3 regions of the Streptomyces sp. WI03-4A genome follow, and region 1 is predicted to be linked to each of the others. Evidence: riboswitches for the same ligand, from Rfam matches in the RefSeq annotation. Region 1 holds a riboswitch; each other region holds the start of a gene.
What was found. A riboswitch is a leader RNA that binds a small molecule or an ion and turns the genes downstream of it on or off. The one in region 1 is predicted to bind thiamine pyrophosphate.

Region 2: linked by a shared signal. The riboswitch ahead of thiO (glycine oxidase ThiO) and the one ahead of PV343_RS22255 (thiamine ABC transporter substrate binding subunit) in region 1 are both predicted to bind thiamine pyrophosphate.
Region 3: linked by a shared signal. The riboswitch ahead of thiC (phosphomethylpyrimidine synthase ThiC) and the one ahead of PV343_RS22255 (thiamine ABC transporter substrate binding subunit) in region 1 are both predicted to bind thiamine pyrophosphate.

Annotation. Positions count from the first base shown of each region.
Region 1 is NZ_JARAUO010000022.1:55,084-59,019, forward strand. It holds gene PV343_RS22250 (iron ABC transporter permease) at 1-1,016, opposite strand, end outside; gene PV343_RS22255 (thiamine ABC transporter substrate binding subunit) at 1,064-2,146, opposite strand; TPP riboswitch at 2,228-2,335, opposite strand; gene rlmN (23S rRNA (adenine(2503)-C(2))-methyltransferase RlmN) at 2,359-3,465, opposite strand; gene PV343_RS22265 (ZIP family metal transporter) at 3,840-3,936, opposite strand, start outside.
Region 2 is NZ_JARAUO010000040.1:18,534-22,469, reverse strand. It holds gene thiS (sulfur carrier protein ThiS) at 1-17, opposite strand, end outside; gene thiO (glycine oxidase ThiO) at 14-1,174, opposite strand; TPP riboswitch at 1,172-1,283, opposite strand; gene PV343_RS31150 (hypothetical protein) at 1,336-1,686, shown strand; gene PV343_RS31145 (NAD(P)/FAD-dependent oxidoreductase) at 1,719-2,951, shown strand; gene PV343_RS31140 (Rv2175c family DNA-binding protein) at 3,072-3,437, shown strand; gene thiE (thiamine phosphate synthase) at 3,538-3,936, shown strand, end outside.
Region 3 is NZ_JARAUO010000026.1:56,036-59,971, forward strand. It holds gene thiC (phosphomethylpyrimidine synthase ThiC) at 94-1,878, opposite strand; TPP riboswitch at 1,871-2,043, opposite strand; gene PV343_RS24535 (YibE/F family protein) at 2,115-3,701, shown strand; gene PV343_RS24540 (SsgA family sporulation/cell division regulator) at 3,809-3,936, opposite strand, start outside.

The DNA.
Region 1 (3,936 bases):
GTGGCGGCGGCCGCGTACTGGAGCGAGGTCCACACGGCGTGCAGCGGTGCCACGAGGAAGGTGCCGCCGTCGGAGTCGGTCAGCGTCCGGTAGTAGCCGAGCCCTGGTGCGTCGAGCGAGCGCCGGACCAGCACGGCGAGCGGCAGCAGGATGAGGAGGACGACGGTGGTGAGGACACCGGCGAGCAGCGCCCACTGCCCGGCACCGCGCGGCCGGCGGGCGGTCGTGGCGGCGTCCACCAGGCGCAGCGCGGTCTCCCGGTGCCGTACCGTCCGGGCGTGCACGGCGAGGATCGCACCGACCGCGACGAACTGGACGAGGGTGAGGACGGCGGCCGTCGACAGGTCGAAGACCTCGGAGGTCTGCCGGTAGATCTCCACTTCGAGGGTGGAGAAGGTGGGACCGCCGAGGATCTGCACAACGCCGAAGGAGGTGAAGGTGAACAGGAACACCATCAGCGCGGCGGCGGCCACGGCGGGCGCGAGCGCGGGCAGGGTGACCTTCCGCCAGGCGTGCAGGGGGGAGGCGCCGAGCATCCGGGCCGCTTGTTCCTGCCGGGGGTCGAGCTGGGCCCAGAGCCCGCCCACCGTGCGGACGACGACCGCGTAGTTGAAGAAGACGTGCGCCAGCAGGATCGCCCAGACCGTGGTGTCCAGTCGTACGCCCCACAGTTCGTCCAGCAGCCCGCCGCGCCCGACGAGGGCGAGGAAGGCGGTCCCGACCACGACGGTCGGCAGTACGAACGGGACGGTGACGACCGCCCGCAGCAGCTGTCTGCCGGGAAAGTCGAGGCGGGCGAAGACATAGGCGGCGGGCAGCGCGAGCAGCAGGGTGAGCGCGGTGGAGGCCAGGGCCTGCCAGGTGGTGAACCACAGCACGTGCCGGATGTCCGGCTGGGTGACGACGTCCGCCATCCGGCCGAACTGCCAGCCGCCGTCCACCTTCAGTCCGCGCGCGACGATCGCGGCCACCGGCCAGGCGAAGAACACCGCGAAGAACGCGACGGGCAGGGCCATCAGGCCGAGCCGCGCCGCGCTCCTCGTGCGGCCGCCCCCGCGGGGGGCTACTTCAGTACGAGCGACGTCCACGACTTGACCCACTGGTCACGGTTGGCGGCGATCTTCCCGGGGGCCAGGGTCTCCGGGTTCTTGGCGACCGGCCCGTACTCGGTGAACTCGGCGGGTACGGTCGCACCCTTCACCACCGGGTACACGAACATGTTCAGCGGCATGTCCTGCTGGAACTTCTTGGAGAGCAGGAAGTCGACGAGCGCCTTGCCGCCCTTGGTGTTGTGCGCGTTGCTCAGCAGCCCGGCGAACTCGATCTGCCGGAAGCAGGTGCCGCCCGCCACGCCGGTCGGGGCGGTGCTGGGGCGCTTCTTGGCGTAGATCACCTCGGCGGGCGGCGAGGAGGCGTAGGACACGACGAGCGGGCGGTCGCCGCCGGCCTTCTTGCCCTCCGAGGAGCCGGAGAACTCCTGGTAGTAGGCCTGCTCCCAGCCGTCGACGACCTTGACGCCGTTGGCCTTGAGCTTCTTCCAGTAGTCCGGCCAGCCCTGGTCGCCGTAGCTGGCGGCGCTGCCGAGCAGGAAGCCGAGGCCGGGCGAGGAGGTGGCGGCGTTCTCGGTGACGAGGAGGTTCTTGTACGCGGGCTTGGCCAGGTCGGCGAAGGTCTGCGGCGGCTTCAGACGGTGCTCGCCGAAGTACGCCTTGTCGTAGTTGACGCAGATGTCGCCGAAGTCGATCGGGGTGACGCGGTGCTTGGCCTTGTCGAGCTGGTACTCGGCGCCGACCGTGCCGAGCCCCTTGGCCGCGTACGGCTGGAAGAGGCCGTTGTCGAGGGCACGGGACAGCAGGGTGTTGTCGACGCCGAAGAAGACGTCGCCCTGCGGGTTGTCCTTGGTCAGGATCGCCTTGTTGACGGCCTGGCCGGCGTCGCCGCTCTTGAGGACCCTGACCTTGTACCCGGACCGCTTCTCGAAGTCCTTGAGCACGTTCTTGGAGACGGCCCACGAGTCGTGGCTGACCAGGGTCACGGTCTTGGAGTCCGTGGACTCCTTGGCGTCCGTCGACCCGCAGCCGGTGAGCGCGGACATGGTGACCATGCCGAGCCCGGCCGCCGCGGCCACGAAGGTCTTGTGGTGCACTGATTGTCCTCCTGGGGGTTGGCCAGGAAGAGACGCGGCCCCGCCCGGGCTCCGCGAGGGTGCCCGGGCAGGGCGCAACAGCTTGAGTGGTGACCGAACTTCCTACCCAGAATGACCTGGGCGAGGTTCAGAGGGTCTGCGGCCCGGTTGCCGCACTCTCAGCGCTGTGGCGCTCCCCTGTCGGAATATGAAGATGTACTGACCGGGTCAGGTTACCGCTCGGTGGCGGCGAGCTGACCACAGGCACCGTCGATCTCCTGACCACGGGTGTCCCGGACGGTGACCGGCACCCCGTGCGCCGCGATGGCCTCGACGAAGGCCTTCTCGTCCTCGGGCCGTGAGGCGGTCCACTTCGACCCGGGCGTCGGGTTCAGCGGAATGAGGTTGACGTGCACCGGCCTGCCCCGGAGCAGCCGGCCCAGCCGGTCGCCCCGCCATGCCTGGTCGTTGATGTCGCGGATCAGGGCGTACTCGATGGACAGCCGGCGCCCGGACTTCTCCACGTACTCGAACCCGGCGTCGAGCACCTCGCGCACCTTCCACCGCGTGTTCACGGGGACGAGGGTGTCGCGCAGCTCGTCGTCGGGGGCGTGCAGGGAGATCGCGAGCCGGCACTTGAGGCCCTCGTCGGCGAACCGGTGGATGGCCGGCACGAGCCCGACCGTCGACACGGTGATCCCGCGCTGCGAGAGCCCGAGCCCGTCGGGCGCGGGGTCGGTGAGCGCCCGGATGGCCGTCACGACCCGCTTGTAGTTGGCGAGCGGCTCGCCCATCCCCATGAAGACGATGTTGGAGAGCCGCGCGGGGCCGCCGGGCACCTCGCCGTCGCGCAGCGCGCGCATGCCGTCGACGATCTGGTGCACGATCTCGGCGGTCGACAGGTTGCGGTCGAGCCCCGCCTGTCCGGTCGCGCAGAACGGGCAGTTCATCCCGCACCCGGCCTGCGAACTGATGCACATCGTCACCCGGTCCGGGTAGCGCATCAGCACGGACTCGACCAGCGTCCCGTCGAACAGCCGCCACAGCGTCTTGCGGGTCGTCCCCTGGTCGGTCGACAGATGCCGCACGACGGTCATCAGCTCGGGGAACAGCGCTTCCTGCAGCTTGCCGCGCGCCCCGGCGGGGATGTCGGTCCACTGCTCCGGGTCGTGCGCGTACCGCGCGAAGTAGTGCTGCGACAGTTGCTTGGCGCGAAACGGCTTCTCACCGATCTCGGCCACGACGTCCTTGCGCTCGGCAGGCGAGAGATCGGCAAGATGCCGCGGCGGCTTCTTGGCTCCGCGCGGCGCGACAAAGGTGAGTTCTCCGGGATTAGGCATGGCGTTACCAGTGTCGCAGATCAAACTCGGTGACCTGCGGCTGTCGCCTGCTACGACGGTCGTCAGCAGACGCCGTCAGTCGCTGCTGAGCGACCTCGGACGGCCCGGGGACGGCCCAGGAATGATCACTCGTCGGCCGGGCTGCCGCTCATCGAGGCGACCCCTGACCTGGTTGTTGTCCGCGTGCCAGGAGACCTCATCCCACACGGCGCCCCCGAGGACCGGAGGGTCCATTCCCTGCGGCGTAGATGTGATCTCCGCCGGCGCTATGGCGTTCGGCACGCCATCTGTACGCGGGAAGACGCCGAAGGGCTGCCGACCGGTGGCCTCGCCGGTGGGCCGCGCGGAAGGCACCGGGTGGGAGACTTCGCGTCTCAGGCGCCTGCGGCCGTGACGATCGCGTCGGTGGCGAAGCCGAGCAGGAGGCCGAGCAGGATGCACCAGGTGGTGAGGGTCTTGAGTCCGGTCCTG
Region 2 (3,936 bases), on a different contig from region 1:
TTGACGGAGATGTTCATGCGGGCTGCTCCACGAGGACGGCGCCGAAGCGCCGGGGGGTGAACGGCCGGGCCTCGGGCGGCAGCTCCCCGCTCGTCAGGACCTCGGCCATCACGTCCCCGGTGACCGGGGTGAGCAGCACCCCGTTGCGGTAGTGCCCGGTGGCCAGCAGCAGCCCGTCGAGCCCCGACGGGCCGAGCAGCGGCGCGTTGTCCGGGGAGCCGGGGCGCAGACCGGCCCGGGTCTCGGTGAGGGGCAGCTCGGTGATCCCCGGCACCAGCTCGTGCGCGTCGCGCAGCAGCTCGTACACGCCCCCCGCGGTCACCGTCGTGTCCCAGCCCAGCTCCTCGCTGGTCGCGCCGACCACCAGCTCGCCGTTCTCCCGGGGCACCAGGTAGACCTGGCTGCCGCGTACCACCGCCCGCACGGTCCGGTTCAGGAAGGGCGCGCAGCGGCGGGGCACGGTCAGCCGCAGCACCTGCCCCTTCACCGGCCGCACCGGTGGCAGCACCTCGTCCGGCACGCCCGCCAGACGCCCGCTCAGGCTGCCGCCCGCGAGCACCACCCGGCCCGCGACCAGCGCGGTGCCGTCCGCCGTGGTGACCCCGGCGGCCCGGTCCCGCACGACGTCGAGCCGCTCGGCCCACGCCCGGTGGAACACCACCCCGGCCCGCTCACAGGCGGCCACCAGGGCCGACGCCAGCCGCCGCGGGTCGATCTGGTGGTCGCCGTCGACCCGCAGGCCGCCGCGCACACCGGGCGCCAGCATCGGCTCCAGGCGCCGGCAGTCCCGGCCCGACAGCCACTCCGACTCCAGGCCCGAACGCTGCTGGAGCGCGTGCAGTTCGCGCAGGTGGGCGCGGTCGTCGGCGTCCAGCGCGACGGCGAGCGTCCCGCAGCGGCGGTAGCCGAGGTCGTGACCGGTCAGCTCGGTCAGCTCGGCCGCGAAGTCCGGGTAGCGCCGGGCGGACTCCAGGTTCAGCGCGAGCAGCGTCTCCTCGCCGTAGTGCAGTTCGGTGACCGCGGCCAGCATCCCCGCCGCGACCCGCGCGGCCCCGCCGCCGGGCTCGGGGTCCACCACGGCCGTGGCGAGCCCGCGCTGCACGGCACGCCAGGCCGTGACCAGACCGATGATCCCGCCCCCGATGACGAGGACGTCGGACGTACGTGACGACATGGGCGTCCAGCCCCTCCCTTCGCCGGCATGACCCGGATCAGGTTCGTACGGTCGGAGGCCGCCAGCCTCCCTCTCAGCCCGGTGCGTCCGGGCTCCCGCGAGTGCTTGTACGGTGGCCACCCTAGCCCGCACGGCACGTCACTCGTAAGGGAGCCCCGCGCATGGCCCGCTCGCTCGACGGACTCGTCCTGGCGCCGGTGGCGGACCAGGCCCCGGGCCAGGTGGGGACGCGCACCCGGTTCGCGTACCACGAGCGGGACGGCGCCGTCTGGGCCGATTACACCGGCGGCGACGTCGTGCGCGGCCATCTGGTCGGCACCCGCGAGGGCGACCGGCTGGACTTCCGGTACGTGCAGCTCAAGCGGGACGGCACCACCTCCTCGGGGCACTGCGTGTCGGCGGTCGTGGAGCTGCCGGACGGGCGGGTGCGGCTGGAGGAGACCTGGGAGTGGGAGTCCCAGCCGGGGGCCGGGACGAGCATTGTGGAACAGGTCACCGAGCACGCCCCCTGACTGACGTTTCGTCAGTTGTCTATGGTGATCGGGTGAGCGAGCAGACACCGCAACAGAGCACGTCACAGCCGGGACGCGTGGTCGTCGTCGGCGCCGGCATGGCCGGGGTGCAGACCGCCGTGGCCCTGCGGGAGCAGGGCTACACGGGCACGGTCACGCTGATCGGCGCCGAGCCCCACCAGCCGTACGACCGGCCGCCGCTGTCCAAGGCCGTGCTGCTCGGCACGGCCGAGGGCTCCGCCTTCGACGTCGACTTCGAGTCCCTCGGCATCGAACTGCGGCTCGGCTGCGAGGCGCTGGGCGTGCGCCCCGCCGACCACGAACTGGACACCGAGGCAGGCCCCGTCGCGTACGACGTCCTGGTGCTCGCCACCGGCGCCGAGCCGGTCCGGCTGCCGGGCACCGAGGGCGTGCCCGGCGTGCACCTGCTGCGCACCCTGGACGACGCCGAGCGGCTGCGGCCCGTCCTCGCGGCCCAGCACCACATCGTGGTCGTCGGCGCCGGCTGGATCGGCGCCGAGTTCGCCACGGCCGCCCGCGAGGCCGGCTGCGAGGTGACCGTGGTGGAGGCCGCCGACCGGCCGCTGGCCGGCGCCCTGCCCGCCGAGGTCGCCGCGCGCATGACCGCCTGGTACGCCGACAGCGGCGCCGGGCTGCGCACCGGCGCGCGCGTGGAGCGCGTCGAGCCCGGCCTGGTGGAGCTCGCCGACGGCACACGGCTGCCCGCGGACGCCGTCGTCGTCGGCATCGGTGCCCGCCCGGCTACCGGCTGGCTGGCCGGCTCCGGCATCGAGCTGGGCGCGGACGGCGAGGTGGTGGCCGACGCCCACCTGCGCACCTCGGCCGAGGACGTGTACGCGGTCGGCGACTGCGCCTCCTTCCCCTCGGCCCGCTACGGCGCCCGGCTGCTCGTCCACCACTGGGACAACGCCCTGCAGGGCCCGCGCACGGTCGCGGCGAACGTCCTGGGCGAGCTCCCGGTGACCTACGACCCGGTGCCGTACTTCTGGTCGGAGCAGTTCGGCCGGTTCGTCCAGTACGCCGGCCACCACGCCGCGGCCGACCGCACGGTGTGGCGCGGCGACCCGGCGAGCCCGGCCTGGACCGTCTGCTGGCTGCGCGAGGACCGCCTGGTGGCGCTGCTGGCCGTCGGCAGGCCCCGCGACCTGGCCCAGGGCCGCCGCCTGATCGAGTCCGGCCGCCGCATGGACCCCGAGGCCCTGCCCGACCCGACCCGCCCGCTGAAGGACGCCACGGCCGACTGACCGGCGCCCCGCGAGGGGCACGGGGAACGGCGCCACCAGCCACGACGGCGCCCGCGTGACGCCCGCGGACGCACCACGCCACATCGCGGCCGGACCGGCGGAGCGCCTAGGCTGGTTCCCGTGACCGAGATTGACGCAAAGATCGATGCTCTCGTCCCCGCCTGGCTCACCCTCCCCGACATCGCCGAACAGCTCGGCGTCGAGGTGACGCGTGTGCGGCAGCTGGTCAAGGAGGGCCAGCTCATCGCCGTACGCCGTGGTGAGAACCGGGCGCTGCACGTCCCCGCCGCCTTCATCGACGGGGACAAGGTCGTCAAGGGCCTGTCCGGCACCCTGACGCTCCTGCGGGACGACGGCTTCACGGACGAAGAGATGATCGAGTGGCTCTTCACCCCCGACCCCACCCTGCCCGGCACGCCGGCGCAGGCCCTGAGCGAGAATCGCGGCACGGAGGTGAAGCGCCGCGCCCAGGCGCTGGCCGTCTGATCCGCACCGCATTCCGGGCGGCGTACCGGCCACGGCCCGTACGCCGCCCGCTCGCACGCCCATGGACACCCATGGGCACCGACCACGGGGGGACCCGCCCATGTCCGACGCCGCCCGCGCCGAGCTCGCCGACGCCCGCCTCTACCTCTGCACCGACGCCCGGGAGCGGCAGGGCGACCTCGCCGCGTTCCTGGACGCGGTCCTGGCCGGCGGTGTCGACGTCGTGCAGCTGCGCGACAAGGGCATGGAGGCGGGCCGGGAGCTGGAGCACCTGGAGGTGTTCGCCGACGCCTGCGCCCGGCACGGCAGGCTGCTCGCGGTCAACGACCGGGCCGACGTCGCCCACGCCGCCGGCGCGGACGTGCTCCACCTCGGCCAGGACGACCTCCCGGTCCCCGCGGCCCGCGCGATCCTCGGCCCCGACGTCCTGATCGGCCGCTCGACGCACGCCGAGTCCGAGGCCGCAGCGGCCGCCGTCCAGGAGGGCGTGGACTACTTC
Region 3 (3,936 bases), on a different contig from region 1:
AGGGGCGCGGGCCGAACGGGGTTCCCCCGTAGCGCCCCGCGGCGGCGCCGCGTCCGGGGAGGCCCCGGAAGCAGCGCCCGCCCCAGGGCCTCGTCAGTCCGCCAGCGGCAGGTACACCCGGTTGCCCGCGGCCGCGAACTCCTTCGACTTCTGAGCCATGCCCTCCTCGATCTCGGCCTGACTGCCGCCGTGCTCACGGCGGATGTCCTGCGAGATCTTCATGCTGCAGAATTTCGGCCCGCACATCGAGCAGAAGTGGGCCGTCTTGGCGGGCTCGGCCGGCAGCGTCTCGTCGTGGAACTCCCGCGCCGTGTCCGGGTCCAGCGCGAGATTGAACTGGTCCTCCCAGCGGAACTCGAAGCGGGCGTCGGAGAGCGCGTCGTCCCACTCCTGGGCGCCGGGGTGCCCCTTGGCGAGATCGGCCGCGTGCGCGGCGATCTTGTAGGTGATGACGCCCGTCTTGACGTCGTCGCGGTTGGGCAGGCCCAGGTGCTCCTTGGGCGTCACGTAGCAGAGCATCGCGGTGCCCCACCAGGCGATCATCGCGGCGCCGATGCCGGAGGTGATGTGGTCGTACGCCGGCGCGACGTCCGTGGTCAGCGGGCCGAGCGTATAGAACGGAGCTTCATCGCAGATCTCCTGCTGAAGGTCGATGTTCTCCTTGATCTTGTGCATCGGGACGTGCCCCGGGCCCTCGATCATCGTCTGTACGTCAAAACGCCTGGCGATCCGGTTGAGTTCCCCGAGCGTGCGCAACTCCGCGAACTGGGCTTCGTCATTGGCGTCGGCGATCGATCCCGGCCGCAGGCCGTCGCCCAGCGAGTACGTGACGTCGTAGGCGGCGAGGATCTCGCAGAGCTCCTCGAAGTTCTCGTACAGGAACGATTCCTTGTGGTGCGCCAGGCACCACGCGGCCATGATGGAGCCGCCGCGCGAGACGATGCCGGTCTTGCGGCGGGCGGTGAGCGGCACGTACGGCAGGCGGACGCCCGCGTGGACGGTCATGTAGTCCACGCCCTGCTCGGCCTGCTCGATGACGGTGTCCTTGTAGATCTCCCAGGTCAGTTCCTCGGCCTTGCCGTCGACCTTCTCCAGTGCCTGGTAGAGCGGCACCGTGCCGATGGGGACGGGGGAGTTGCGCAGCACCCACTCGCGGGTGGTGTGGATGTTGCGGCCGGTGGAGAGGTCCATGACGGTGTCGGCGCCCCAGCGGGTCGCCCAGGTCATCTTCTCGACCTCCTCCTCGATGGAGGAGGTGACCGCGGAGTTGCCGATGTTGGCGTTGACCTTCACCAGGAACCGCTTGCCGATGATCATCGGCTCGATCTCCGGGTGGTTGACGTTGGCCGGCAGCACCGCGCGCCCTGCCGCGATCTCCTCGCGGACCACGTCGGGATCGACGTTCTCCCGGAGCGCGACGAACTCCATCTCCGGCGTGATCTCGCCCCGGCGTGCGTAGGCGAGCTGGGTGACCGCCTCGCCCGCGCGGCCCCGGCGCGGCTGGCGGGGACGGCCGGGGAAGACCGCGTCCAGGTTGCGCAGTCCGCCGCGCGGTGCGGTGTGCTTGATGCCGTCGTCCTCGGGCCGGACGGGACGGCCCGCGTACTCCTCGGTGTCGCCGCGGGCGATGATCCAGTTCTCCCGCAGAGGTGCCAGCCCCCGGCGGACGTCGGTGTCGACGAGTGGATCGGTGTACGGGCCCGACGTGTCGTACAAGGTGACCGACTGCCCGTTGGTGAGGTGCACCTGACGGACCGGCACGCGCAGGTCGGAGCGGGTGCCCTCGACGTACGCCTTGTGCCAGCCGATGGACTTCCCGGCCTCCTGGGACATGTCGTCCTGGACGGAGGCAGGCGTGCGTGCGTCCTTGTTGGTCATGAGACCTACTCCCTACGCCGGCATTACCCGGTAACAGGTTCGGCGGTCGACGCAGCGGCTTCCGTCCATCGATGCTCCCCGTGAAACACGTTCCACGTGAAACATCGCGTATACGGAGGTCAGCGCCCTCTCAGCCCGGTGCTCCGAGCTCCCGCGTGTGCAAAGGTGCCTCCACGCTAGCGTCAACTCGGGCGCGGTGAACAGAGGGCCTCTCTCGTTCTTGCGATGATCGGGCGGTGACCACCATGGACCAGTACCCCTATCCGCCGTCCGAGCCACCGCGCGAGGGCGGCTCCGGGCAGGGCGACGGACACGGCCATGACGGCCACGTACCGCGTGGTGGGCCGGTGCGGGCCCATCCCGACGACCGGGGCGCCGTACATCACCAGAGACCCGCACACCCCGTCCCAGGGCCTGTCCCGGGCCCCGGTCGTGACCCCGGGCACGGCCCGGCGCACGGTCATGCCCCGGAACCCGGTCACGGACATCCACACGACCAGGGCCCCGGTCAGGGCCACAGCCACGGTCACAGTCACAGTCATGGGCCGGCCGCCCCGGTCTCGAAGCACCTGCGCAAGGTCATCGCGGCCGTCCTGATCCCGTTCACCGCGGCGGTCGTGGTCGGCCTGGTGGTGCTGTGGCCCGGGGGAGCGCCATCGCACGAGCGCACCGGCGTCGGCTTCGACCGCCAGACGCAGCAGGCCACCGTCGCCCAGGTGGTGGAGGTCAGCTGCAGCGCGGTCAACGCCTCGGGGGGCGGCGGCGCCGCGACCGGCGGCACCGCCGGGACCACGGGCGGTACCACTCCGCAGAAGGAGAAGGGCACCTGCAAGAAGGCCACGGTCCGGGTCGACACCGGCAAGGACAAGGGCCGTACGTTCACCGAGATCGTGCAGCCCGACCAGACACGGCAGTTGCACCAGGGCGAGAAGGTCGTGGTCGCCTACGAGCCCTCGGCCCCCAGGGAACTGCAGTACTCCGTCACCGACGTGAGCCGGAAGGTCCCGATGGCCCTGCTCGCGGGGATCTTCGCGCTCGCCGTCGTGGTCGTGGGCCGCCTGCGGGGCGTCATGGCGCTGGTCGCACTCGCCGTGAGCTTCCTGGTGCTCACCCTGTTCATCCTGCCGGCGATCCTCCAGGGATCGAACCCGCTGCTGGTGGCCGTGGTCGGGTCGAGCGCGATCATGCTCATCGCCCTCTACATGTGCCATGGCCTGTCCGCCCGTACGTCGGTCGCGGTGCTCGGCACGCTCGTCTCCCTTCTGCTGATCGGCGTCCTCGGCTCGGAGTTCATCGACTGGGCCGCGCTCACCGGCAACACGGACGACAGCACCGGTCTGATCCACGGCCTGTACCCGTCGATCGACATGAGCGGTCTGCTGCTGGCCGGCGTCATCATCGGATCGCTGGGCGTCCTGGACGATGTGACGGTGACCCAGACCTCGGCGGTCTGGGAGCTGCACGAGGCCAATCCGGCGATGGGCCGGCGCGGACTGTACCGGGCGGGCATCCGGATCGGCCGCGACCACATCGCCTCGGTCGTCAACACCCTGGTCCTCGCCTACGCCGGTGCCGCGCTCCCGCTGCTGCTGCTGTTCTCGATCGCGCAGAGCAGCGTGGGCACGGTGGCCAACAGTGAGCTGGTGGCCGAGGAGATCGTGCGCACGCTGGTGGGGTCGATCGGCCTGGTCGCGTCCGTCCCGCTCACCACCGTGCTGGCCGCCGTGGTGGTGTCGGCCGACCGGCCGGGACCCGCGAAGGCGGCCCCGGGGACGGAGGCCGCTCCCGTGCGCGCCGGCCGGGGCCGTCGCCGGAAGCGGTGAGCCGGGGGGCGCCCCCCTGAAGAAGCGTTCCTGCACGGCGTCACGCGCTCCCGCGCAGGCCCGGACGCGGCTCGGCGGACACCGCCGCACCCCGCTCCGCAGGCGCCTCAGCCCGCGCTCTGCTCCTCGGCCAGGATGCGGTCCAGCGCCTCGTCGAGGTGGGCGTCGAAGTCCGCCAGCGCGCCCTCCTGGCCGAGCGGGACCAGCTTGTCCGTGCGGTCGAGGAAGGCCACCA